DNA from 2 places in the Streptomyces sp. NPDC058685 genome. Region 2 is predicted to be linked to the other one. Evidence: predicted binding sites of a transcription regulator. Region 2 holds the regulator's gene; the other holds the start of a gene.
The links. The regulator HspR, encoded in region 2, represses chaperone genes until heat shock. The targets are predictions, from matches to a motif close to TTGAGNNNNNNNNNCTCAA.

Region 1: the regulator HspR is predicted to act here: its motif matches at 2,078-2,096, upstream of lon (endopeptidase La).

Annotation. Positions count from the first base shown of each region.
Region 1 covers NZ_JBHXSL010000016.1:129,147-133,558, forward strand. The annotation lists gene lon (endopeptidase La) at 1-2,055, opposite strand, end outside; gene ACFWU3_RS16490 (hypothetical protein) at 2,614-2,919, shown strand; gene ACFWU3_RS16495 (rhomboid-like protein) at 2,951-3,838, opposite strand; gene ACFWU3_RS16500 (spermidine synthase) at 4,138-4,412, shown strand, end outside.
Region 2 covers NZ_JBHXSL010000004.1:138,369-142,780, reverse strand. The annotation lists gene ACFWU3_RS05200 (helix-turn-helix transcriptional regulator) at 1-717, shown strand, start outside; gene ACFWU3_RS05195 (hypothetical protein) at 803-1,033, opposite strand; gene ACFWU3_RS05190 (hypothetical protein) at 1,180-1,428, opposite strand; gene ACFWU3_RS05185 (heat shock protein transcriptional repressor HspR) at 1,672-2,127, opposite strand; gene dnaJ (molecular chaperone DnaJ) at 2,129-3,319, opposite strand; gene grpE (nucleotide exchange factor GrpE) at 3,350-4,000, opposite strand; gene dnaK (molecular chaperone DnaK) at 3,997-4,412, opposite strand, start outside.

The DNA.
Region 1 (4,412 bases), on a different contig from region 2:
GATGTGCACGCCCCGGTCCTTCAGGTCGGCGACCGGCAGCTCCAGTTCGGCGCCGTGCGAGCGGAGGAAGCTCAGCGCGATCTGCGCCGACTCCTTCATCACGTCACCGAGCTGACCGGTCAGGGTCAGTCCGGAGCCGCCCGTCTCCGGGTCGGCCAGCGACGCCTCGACGAAGAGGACGTCGCCGCCCGCGCCGGTGACGGCGAGACCGGTGGCGACACCGGGCACCGCGGTACGGCGCTCGGCCGGGTCCTGCGCGGACTCGGGCACGTGGTGCGGCCGACCGACCAGGGCGCGCAGTTGCTCGGCCCCGACGCTGAGCGGCAGTTCCCGCTCACCCAGTTCGTGCTGGGCCGCCACCTTGCGCAGCAGCCTGGCGACCGAGCGCTCCAGGTTTCGCACGCCCGCCTCACGGGTGTACTCGGCGGCCAGCTTGCGCAGTGCCGAGTCCTCCAGGACGACCTCGCCGGGCTCCAGGCCCGCCCGCTCCAGCTGGCGCGGCAGCAGGTGGTCCCTGGCGATGACGACCTTCTCGTCCTCGGTGTAGCCGTCCAGCCGGACCAGCTCCATACGGTCGAGCAGGGCCTCCGGGATGGCCTCCAGGACGTTCGCCGTGGCGAGGAACACCACGTCGGACAGGTCGAGTTCGACCTCCAGGTAGTGGTCGCGGAACGTGTGGTTCTGCGCCGGGTCCAGGACTTCGAGCAGCGCGGCCGCCGGGTCGCCCCGGAAGTCCGAGCCGACCTTGTCGATCTCGTCCAGCAGGACCACCGGGTTCATCGACCCGGCCTCCTTGATGGCACGGACGATCCGGCCGGGCAGCGCGCCCACGTAGGTGCGCCGGTGGCCGCGGATCTCCGCCTCGTCGCGTACGCCGCCGAGCGCGACCCGGACGAACTTGCGTCCCATCGCGTGTGCGACGGACTCACCGAGCGAGGTCTTGCCGACGCCGGGCGGGCCGACGAGTGCCAGGACCGCGCCTCCGCGCCGTCCGCCGACCACTCCGAGTCCTCGGTCGGCACGGCGCTTGCGCACCGCCAGGTATTCGGTGATCCGCTCCTTGACGTCCTGGAGACCCGCGTGTTCGGCGTCCAGGATCGCCTTGGCGCCCTGGATGTCGTACGCGTCCTCGGTCGTCTCGTTCCAGGGCAGTTCGAGCACGGTGTCGAGCCAGGTCCGGATCCAGGAGCCCTCGGGGCTCTGGTCGCTGGACCGCTCGAGCTTCTCGACCTCCTTGAGGGCCGCTTCGCGGACCTTCTCGGGCAGGTCGGCGGCCTCGACACGGGCCCGGTAGTCGTCGGACTCGTCCTCGGCGCCGTCGCCGTCGAGCTCACGCAGCTCCTTGCGCACGGCTTCGAGCTGCCGGCGCAGCAGGAACTCGCGCTGCTGCTTGTCGACGCCCTCCTGGACGTCCTTGGCGATGGACTCGGCGACATCCTGCTCGGCCAGGTGCTCCCGCAGCTGCTCGGTGGCGAGCTTGAGGCGGGCCACCGGGTCGGCGGTGTCGAGGAGTTCGATCTTCTGGGCCGTGGTCAGGAAAGGTGAGTAGCCGGAGTTGTCGGCGAGCTGCGAGACGTCGTCGATCTGCTGGACCCGGTCCACGACCTGCCAGGCGCCGCGCTTCTTCAGCCAGTCGGTGGCGAGCGCCTTGTACTCCTTGATCAGGTCGGTGACCTGTCCGGGCAGCGGGTCGGGAACGGTCTCCTCGATCCGGGTGCCCTCGATCCACAGAGCGGCGCCGGGGCCGGTGGTGCCCGCGCCGATCTTCACGCGGCCGCGGCCGCGGATCAGGGCACCGGGGTCGCCGTCGGAGAGCCGGCCGACCTGTTCGACCGTGCCGAGCACGCCGGTGGCCGCGTACTGGCCGTCGACCCGAGGAACAAGAAGCACCTGTGGCTTGCTTGCCCCACTGGAACGGGCGGCGGCCTGTGCGGCCTCCACCGCGGCGCGCACATCGGTGTCGGAAAGGTCCAGAGGCACCACCATTCCGGGCAGCACGACCTCGTCATCGAGCGGCAGCACGGGCAGGGTGAGCGGTGTGGACGTCAAAGCCATGATCTCCCCTTAGGCAGTGAAGTTGAGCTATGTCGACTCAATGCATGAGGGGCCGCAGATGTTCCCCGGCGCTTGTTCGCTCTCAGCGATCAGCCCTCCTGGCGGGAGAGAACGATGGACCGGCAGGGGGTCGCTCGTCCGAATCGCCCGCGGCGGGGCCGCCCGGTCGCCCATACTGCGGCGACGGACCACGGCCGGAGCTCAGCTCTCCTGAGGCTCCGGACGCCGGCGGAGCGATCCGAGGGAGGTGGGCGGCCGATGACACGACTCGGACGCGGCACGGCGGGGGCACTGGTGGCGGTGTCCCTCATGGCCTTCGCGGCGGGATGCGGGCAGAGCGGGGACTCGGGAGCCGAGGCCGGCACGGACGGCGCGGGCGGCCCGCGGAGCTCGCCCGCCTCTGCCGCTTCCTCCGTCTCACCGCCGTCTCCCTCCGCCTCGCCGCCGTCCGCTTCTTCTGTTCCCTCTGCGCCGACCCCGCCTCCGCGGCCCTCACCGCCGCCCGCTTCGTCGACGCCCGCCCCGCCTCCCCCGCCCGCCGGAGGGACGCTGGTCGCGATGACGGTCACGGGTGGGATCGCGGGTGTCCACAACCGGCTCGTGGTCCGCGAGGACGGCAGCTACACGACCACGTCGAAGTCCGGGACGGAACGGTCCGGCCGGATGAGCCCGGCGGAGCTGACCGAGCTGCGCGGGGCGCTGAAGAGGGCCGACTTCGCCCGGCTGCCGGGTACGGCGACCGGCAGCCCCGTCATGGACGGATTCACCTACCGGATCACCCACGCCGGCCACACGGTCACGACGGACGACACCGCCGAGGTGCCGAGGCTGCGCGAGGTGATCGCGGCCCTGCCCGAGCGGTAGGACCGGCGCCCGATGATGGACGCCCTGTGGATCAGGCCGGCACCGGCGGCGTACGGCTCCCGGAGCGCCCTGCCCAGCGGCGGACGGCGGGCCAGCAGGCGAGACCGGCGAGCAGGGCGAGCGGATGGCCCCAGTCGGTGAGCGGATCCGTGAAGGCGAGCAGATCCTGCAGAAGCATCATCGAGACGAAGCCGAGGACCGTGACCCGCAGGACGGGGCTCAGCAGTCCGGCGAGCGCGCCGATGCTCGCCATCAGCCCGAAGCTGATGCCGTAGTCGAGCCGGTGCAGCGAGGTGGCGGGCAGATGACCGGCCGCCACGGAGATACCGACCGGGACCTCGGTCGCCAGAGTCGCGCCGACATGGCCGACGAGAAAGACGAGAGCGGTGCGCACGCCGCCTATGCGGCGTTCCAGCGCGGTCAGCACGACGACGAAGGCAATGGCGTACGGGGACGCCAGACCTCCGGCGATCCACAGCGCGCTCGCGCCGAGAACCAGCAGCGGCCTGTCCGCCAGATGGGCGACATCCGTACTGGATCCGTGCAGCAGCGAGGAGACGGTGGCGGGGTCCCCGTGGCGGGCGTACAGAGAGGTCGCGAGCAGGACGAGGAGGTACCCGAAGGTGAAGGGGGTGCCGGTGGGCGTGGGCAGCAGCCGGAGCGCCTGCCGCCACCGGGGCGCCCGCGCGGGTCCGACGGCCGGAAAGGGCGCGGCGGCAGCCTCACCAGCGCGTACGGGCCCGGTCCGCTGCGCCGGAATCGCGGGGAGCAGCCGCTCCGTGGGCGCGGCCCGCTCCCCGAGCGCCTGATCGGGACGGCCTGCCTGAGCCCGCTCCGGCGTGGTGCGGGCGCCCAGGGCTCCGTCGCCCGCGGCGGTCCGGTCGCGCCTGGTCCGGTCGCCCTTCGTGTGCTGGTGCACCGCGTGAGGCCCCTTTCGCCAAGCCCCCGAACAAAACCCCACCCAATGCGATCAGCGTGACCCGCGTCTATGACGTACGCCACACGAGGCAACCCCCGCCCTCGTCCGTGCGTCACGGGCGGCACCCAGCCGTCCACGCCCAGCGTGTTCGCCCTCGGCGCGAACACGGCACGCGTGCGGACGCCTCCCCGGGGCAGGAGCCCATCGGGCCCGCGCTCGGGATAAACGGTTTGTTCCGGTCGCGCCGTCCCGCAAGCATGGTCGACGCCATCGACGGCCAGCCATCCGGAGGTACTGCCATGCCGCTGCACGCCGACGCCGAAACTCCCGTCACCCTCGACCGGCGCGAGGGGCCCTACGGAGAGATCGTGCTGCGGCAGCGCGGTGAGCACCACGAGATCATCGCCAACGGGTGCTTCCTGATGGACACCTCCGACGGGCGCTCCGAGCGGCTGCTGGTGGACGCGGCGAGCGATGCCCTCACGGCCAACGGCAAACACCCGTCCGCCCTGCTCATCGGCGGACTCGGGGTCGGCTTCTCGCTGGCCCACGCCGCCGCCGACCCCCGCTGGCG
Region 2 (4,412 bases):
ACCCAGTCCCGGCATCTGATCGCCGGGCTGCGGGCCGAGCAGGACGCGCGCCCGCTCGTGACCCAGGGGGTCGAACGGCTGGAGGTCCTCGCCAGGCTCCGCGACCGGATCGACGACCTGGCCTTCTTCGCCCGCGAGGAGATCCTCTCCGTCGAGCCGTACACGGCTCTGACCCCGGAGAACATCGCGCACTCCCGGCCGCTCGACACCCGCTGTCTGCGGCGCGGTGTGCGCATCCGCAGCGTGGTGCTGCGCGAGGCGCTCGACCACCCTCCGACCGTCGCCTATCTGCGCGAACTGACCGTGCAGGGCGCGGTGATCCGCGTCGCCGGCAGCCTCTCGGAGCGCATCCTCGTCTACGACCGGCAGACCGCGCTGGTCCCCGTCGATCCGGTGGACACCGCCCGCGGCGCGCTGGTCACCCAGCAGGCCGGGCTGGTCTCCAACATCCTGGCGCTCTTCGAGAAGATCTGGGACCACGCGACGGATCTGCCCGCCCTCACGGACACCGAGTCCGCGTCGTCGGGCGTGCTCTCCGGTGTAGAGCAGCAGGTCCTGGAGGAGATGTGCCGGGTGGCCAAGGACGAGACGGGCGCCCGGAACCTGGACATCTCGGTCCGTACGTACCGCCGCCATGTGGCCGATGTGCTGCGCATCCTGGGGGCCAGCAGCAGACCTCACGCGGCCCTGCTGGCCCGGGAGAAGGGACTGATCTAGCCACGGCGGGCGGTGGGTGTCACGAGCGCGGTGCCACGGCGGGCGGCGGGTGTCGCGGACGCTGCCACACGGCGGGCGGCCGGCGTCACGGACGCGGCGCCGTCTCCCGCCACCCCGGCGGTCCCTCCCTGAGCGCGGCCCTGAGCCGCTCCTGTACGACATCGGTTCCGGCTCCCCCCGCCGAATGGACCCGCAACCAGATGCGGTCCTCCTCCACCCGCTGCCCGCAGACCCAGTCCGCGGGCAGCATCCCGATGAGCCTGATGACGGCGATCTCCCCCGGCGCCGCGTCCACGGCGACGCGGACGGCGTGCAACTCGGCGCATCCCCCCGCTGCCGCGAAACCCCCTGCCCCCGCGGGCCCTTCCACCCGTGCGGGCCCGTCGGGCCCCGCGTGTCCCCCTGCCCCCACGCCCCCTTCCGGTGCCGCGGGTACCTCCCGTGCCCTCTCGTCCGGCACCCTCACTGCCAGCCGTTGACGCACATCGCCACGTTGCCCACCACCGTGGTCAGGGGCTTCGGCAGGGGCAGCCCACAGAGCTTCCCGGCCACCTCGGCCGCCAGGCCCGACGGTCCGTGCACACCCTGACCGCCGGTGTTCCCGGCCCCGGCCGATCCGGCCAACGCCTGGGCCGGCGCCGCCAGTGCGAGCACGGCCACGCCCGAGATCAGGGCCGCGGTGCTCTTTCTGGCAACAGTGCTGACGCTCATCGCTCATTCCCCCACAAACCTCGCGTGCTGACTCTTTCCTGCCGGCGAGTTCCAGCCTGCCAGCGGCTCCGGACGCACTCCACCGAGATCGCTGTCAGCTTGCTGCACCGGGGGGTCAGCTATATGCCAGCGGACAGCACGACGGCGGGGCCGGAGAGCATGTCGCTCTCCGGCCCCGCCGGGTGTCCTGCTGGAAGGCCGCGGACCGACAGCTCCCGGCTGACGGCCCCGGGCCGTACGGCCCTACTCGGAGGTCCGCTTGGGCCGCCACACCACCAGCGCGCTCGCCTGCTGCACATCCTGGTACGGCACGAGATCGCGCCGGTACGAGGCGTGCACCTGGGCCTCACGCTGCTGCATGGCCGCCGCCGCGCCCTCGACCGCCGAAGCCAGCTCGGCGACGCGGGACTGGAGCGCCGCGACCTGGTTCTCCAGCTCGATGATGCGCTTGATACCGGCCAGGTTGATGCCCTCGTCCTGCGACAACTGCTGGACGGTGCGCAGCAGTTCGATGTCGCGGGCCGAGTAACGCCTGCCCCGGCCGGGGGTTCTGTCGGGAGAGACCAGACCGAGACGGTCGTACTGACGCAGGGTCTGGGGATGCAGGCCGGACAGCTGGGCCGCCACCGAGATCACATACACCGGTGACTCGTCGGTCAGCTGATAAGGGTTCCGGCTTCGTCCGCTCCGGCCATCCATCTCATGCTCCCTTCGCGGCCTGGAACAGCTCGGCCCGCGGGTCCTCTTCCGCGGTGGCTTCGCGGTAGGCCTCCAGCGCTTCCTTCGCCTTGTCGCTCAGCTCCGTGGGGACCGCGACCTCGACGGTGACCAGCAGATCACCGCGGGTGCCGTCCTTGCGTACGGCTCCCTTGCCACGGGCCCGCATCGTACGGCCGTTGGGGGTGCCCGCGGGCAGTTTCAGCGTCACCGGCGGACCGCCCAGGGTCGGCACCTTCACCTCGCCGCCGAGCGCCGCCTCCGTGTAGGTGACGGGCACGGTGACCGTGAGGTTGTCGCCCTTGCGGCCGAAGACGGGATGGGCGTCGACGTGCACGACCACGTACAAGTCGCCCGCGGGACCGCCCCGTTCACCGGGTGCGCCCTTGCCGCGCAGCCGGATCCGCTGGCTGTCCGAGACGCCCGCGGGAATCCTGACCTGCATGGTGCGCGAGGAGCGGGCGCGCCCGCTGCCCTTGCAGACCTCGCAGGGGTCCTGAGCGATGAGCCCGCGGCCCTTGCAGTCCACGCACGGGTCGGTCAGCGAGAACGAGCCGCTGCCGCCGCGCGAGACCTGGCCGGTGCCGACGCAGGTCGGGCACACCCTGGGTGTGCCGTTCTTGTCGCCGGTGCCCGCACATGCCTTGCACGCCGCCGAACTGGACATCCGCAGCGGGACCGTGGCCCCGTCGACCGCCTCGGTGAAGCTGAGCGTCACCTCGGACTCGATGTCCTGGCCGCGGCGGGGCTGCGTCCGCGTACCCGCGCCGGTGCCGGCGCCGCGGTTGAACAGCCCGCCGAAGACGTCGCCGAGCCCGCCGCCGAAGCCGCCGGCTCCGCCGCTCTGCGGCCCGCCCTGGGCGCCCCCGAAGAGGTCGCCCAGGTCGAAGTTGAAGCTGCCGCCGGCGGCACCGGGCCCGGCCCGGAAGCCGCCGTTGCCGAAGAGGGCGCGCGCCTCGTCGTACTCCTTGCGCCGCTTGGGGTCGCCGAGCACGTCGTTGGCCTCGGAGATCTCCTTGAAGCGCTCCTCCGCCTTGGCGTCGCCCTTGTTGGCGTCCGGGTGGAACTCGCGGGCGAGCTTCCGGTACGCCTTCTTGATCTCGGCCTCGGTGGCGTCCTTGGGGACGCCGAGAACCTTGTAGTAGTCCTTCTCGACGAAGTCCTTCGTGCTCATCGACGTCCCTCCTCTCGGACGATCATTGCGTCAGCCCTCGTCCGGGCCACCGCTCTCCTCGTCGTTCGCCGTCTCTTCCTTGGGGGCCGCGCCCGGCTGGGGCTCGGCCACCGCGACCCGCGCGGGGCGGATGGTCCGCTCGCCGATGCGATACCCCGGCTGAAGCACCGCGACGCACGTGGTCTCGGTGACGTCCGGTGCGTAACTGTGCATCAGCGCCTCGTGGATCGTCGGGTCGAAGGGCTCGCCCTCCTTGCCGAACTGCTGCAGGCCCATCTTGGCGGCCGCCGTCTCGAGAGATTCGGCGACCGACTTGAACCCGCCCACGAGTTCCCCGTGTTCACGGGCGCGGCCGATGTCGTCGAGCACGGGCAGGAGCTCGGTCAGCAGAGTCGCCGTGGCGATCTCCTTGACCGTGATCCGGTCGCGCTCCACACGACGGCGGTAGTTCTGGTACTCGGCCTGGAGCCGCTGGAGGTCGGCCGTGCGCTCGTTGGCAGCCGTACGGACCTGGTCCAGCTGAGCCGTCAGGGCGGCAATCTTTGCTGCGTCCCCTGCCGGGGCCGCCGGGCCCTCCTTCTCGGAGGGCTCGGCGGGCTCGGCGGCGTCGTCAGATGTCGCGCCGGAGGGGACGGAGGGGTTCTCGTCGTGCTCGTCGAACCCCGGAGTCTCCTCCGTCACGCGGCACCACCCTGACGTCCGGAGTCCTTCTCGTCGTCGACGATCTCGGCGTCCACGACATCATCGGCGGCGTCCGCGGACTGACCCGCGGCACCGTCCTGCGCGCCCTCGGCCCCACCGGCGGCCTGGCCGGCCTGGGCGTCGGCGTACATGGCCTGGCCCAGCTTCTGCGAGACGGCGGCGACCTTCTCCGTCGCGGTGCGGATCTCGGCCGTGTCCTCGCCCTTGAGCTTCTCCTTCAGCTCGCCGAGCGCCTCCTCGACCTCGGTCTTCACGTCGCCCGGGACCTTGTCCTCGTTGTCCTTGAGGAACTTCTCGGTCTGGTAGACGAGCTGCTCGCCCTGGTTGCGGGACTCGGCGGCCTCGCGGCGGCGGTGGTCCTCGTCCGCGTACTGCTCGGCCTCCTGGCGCA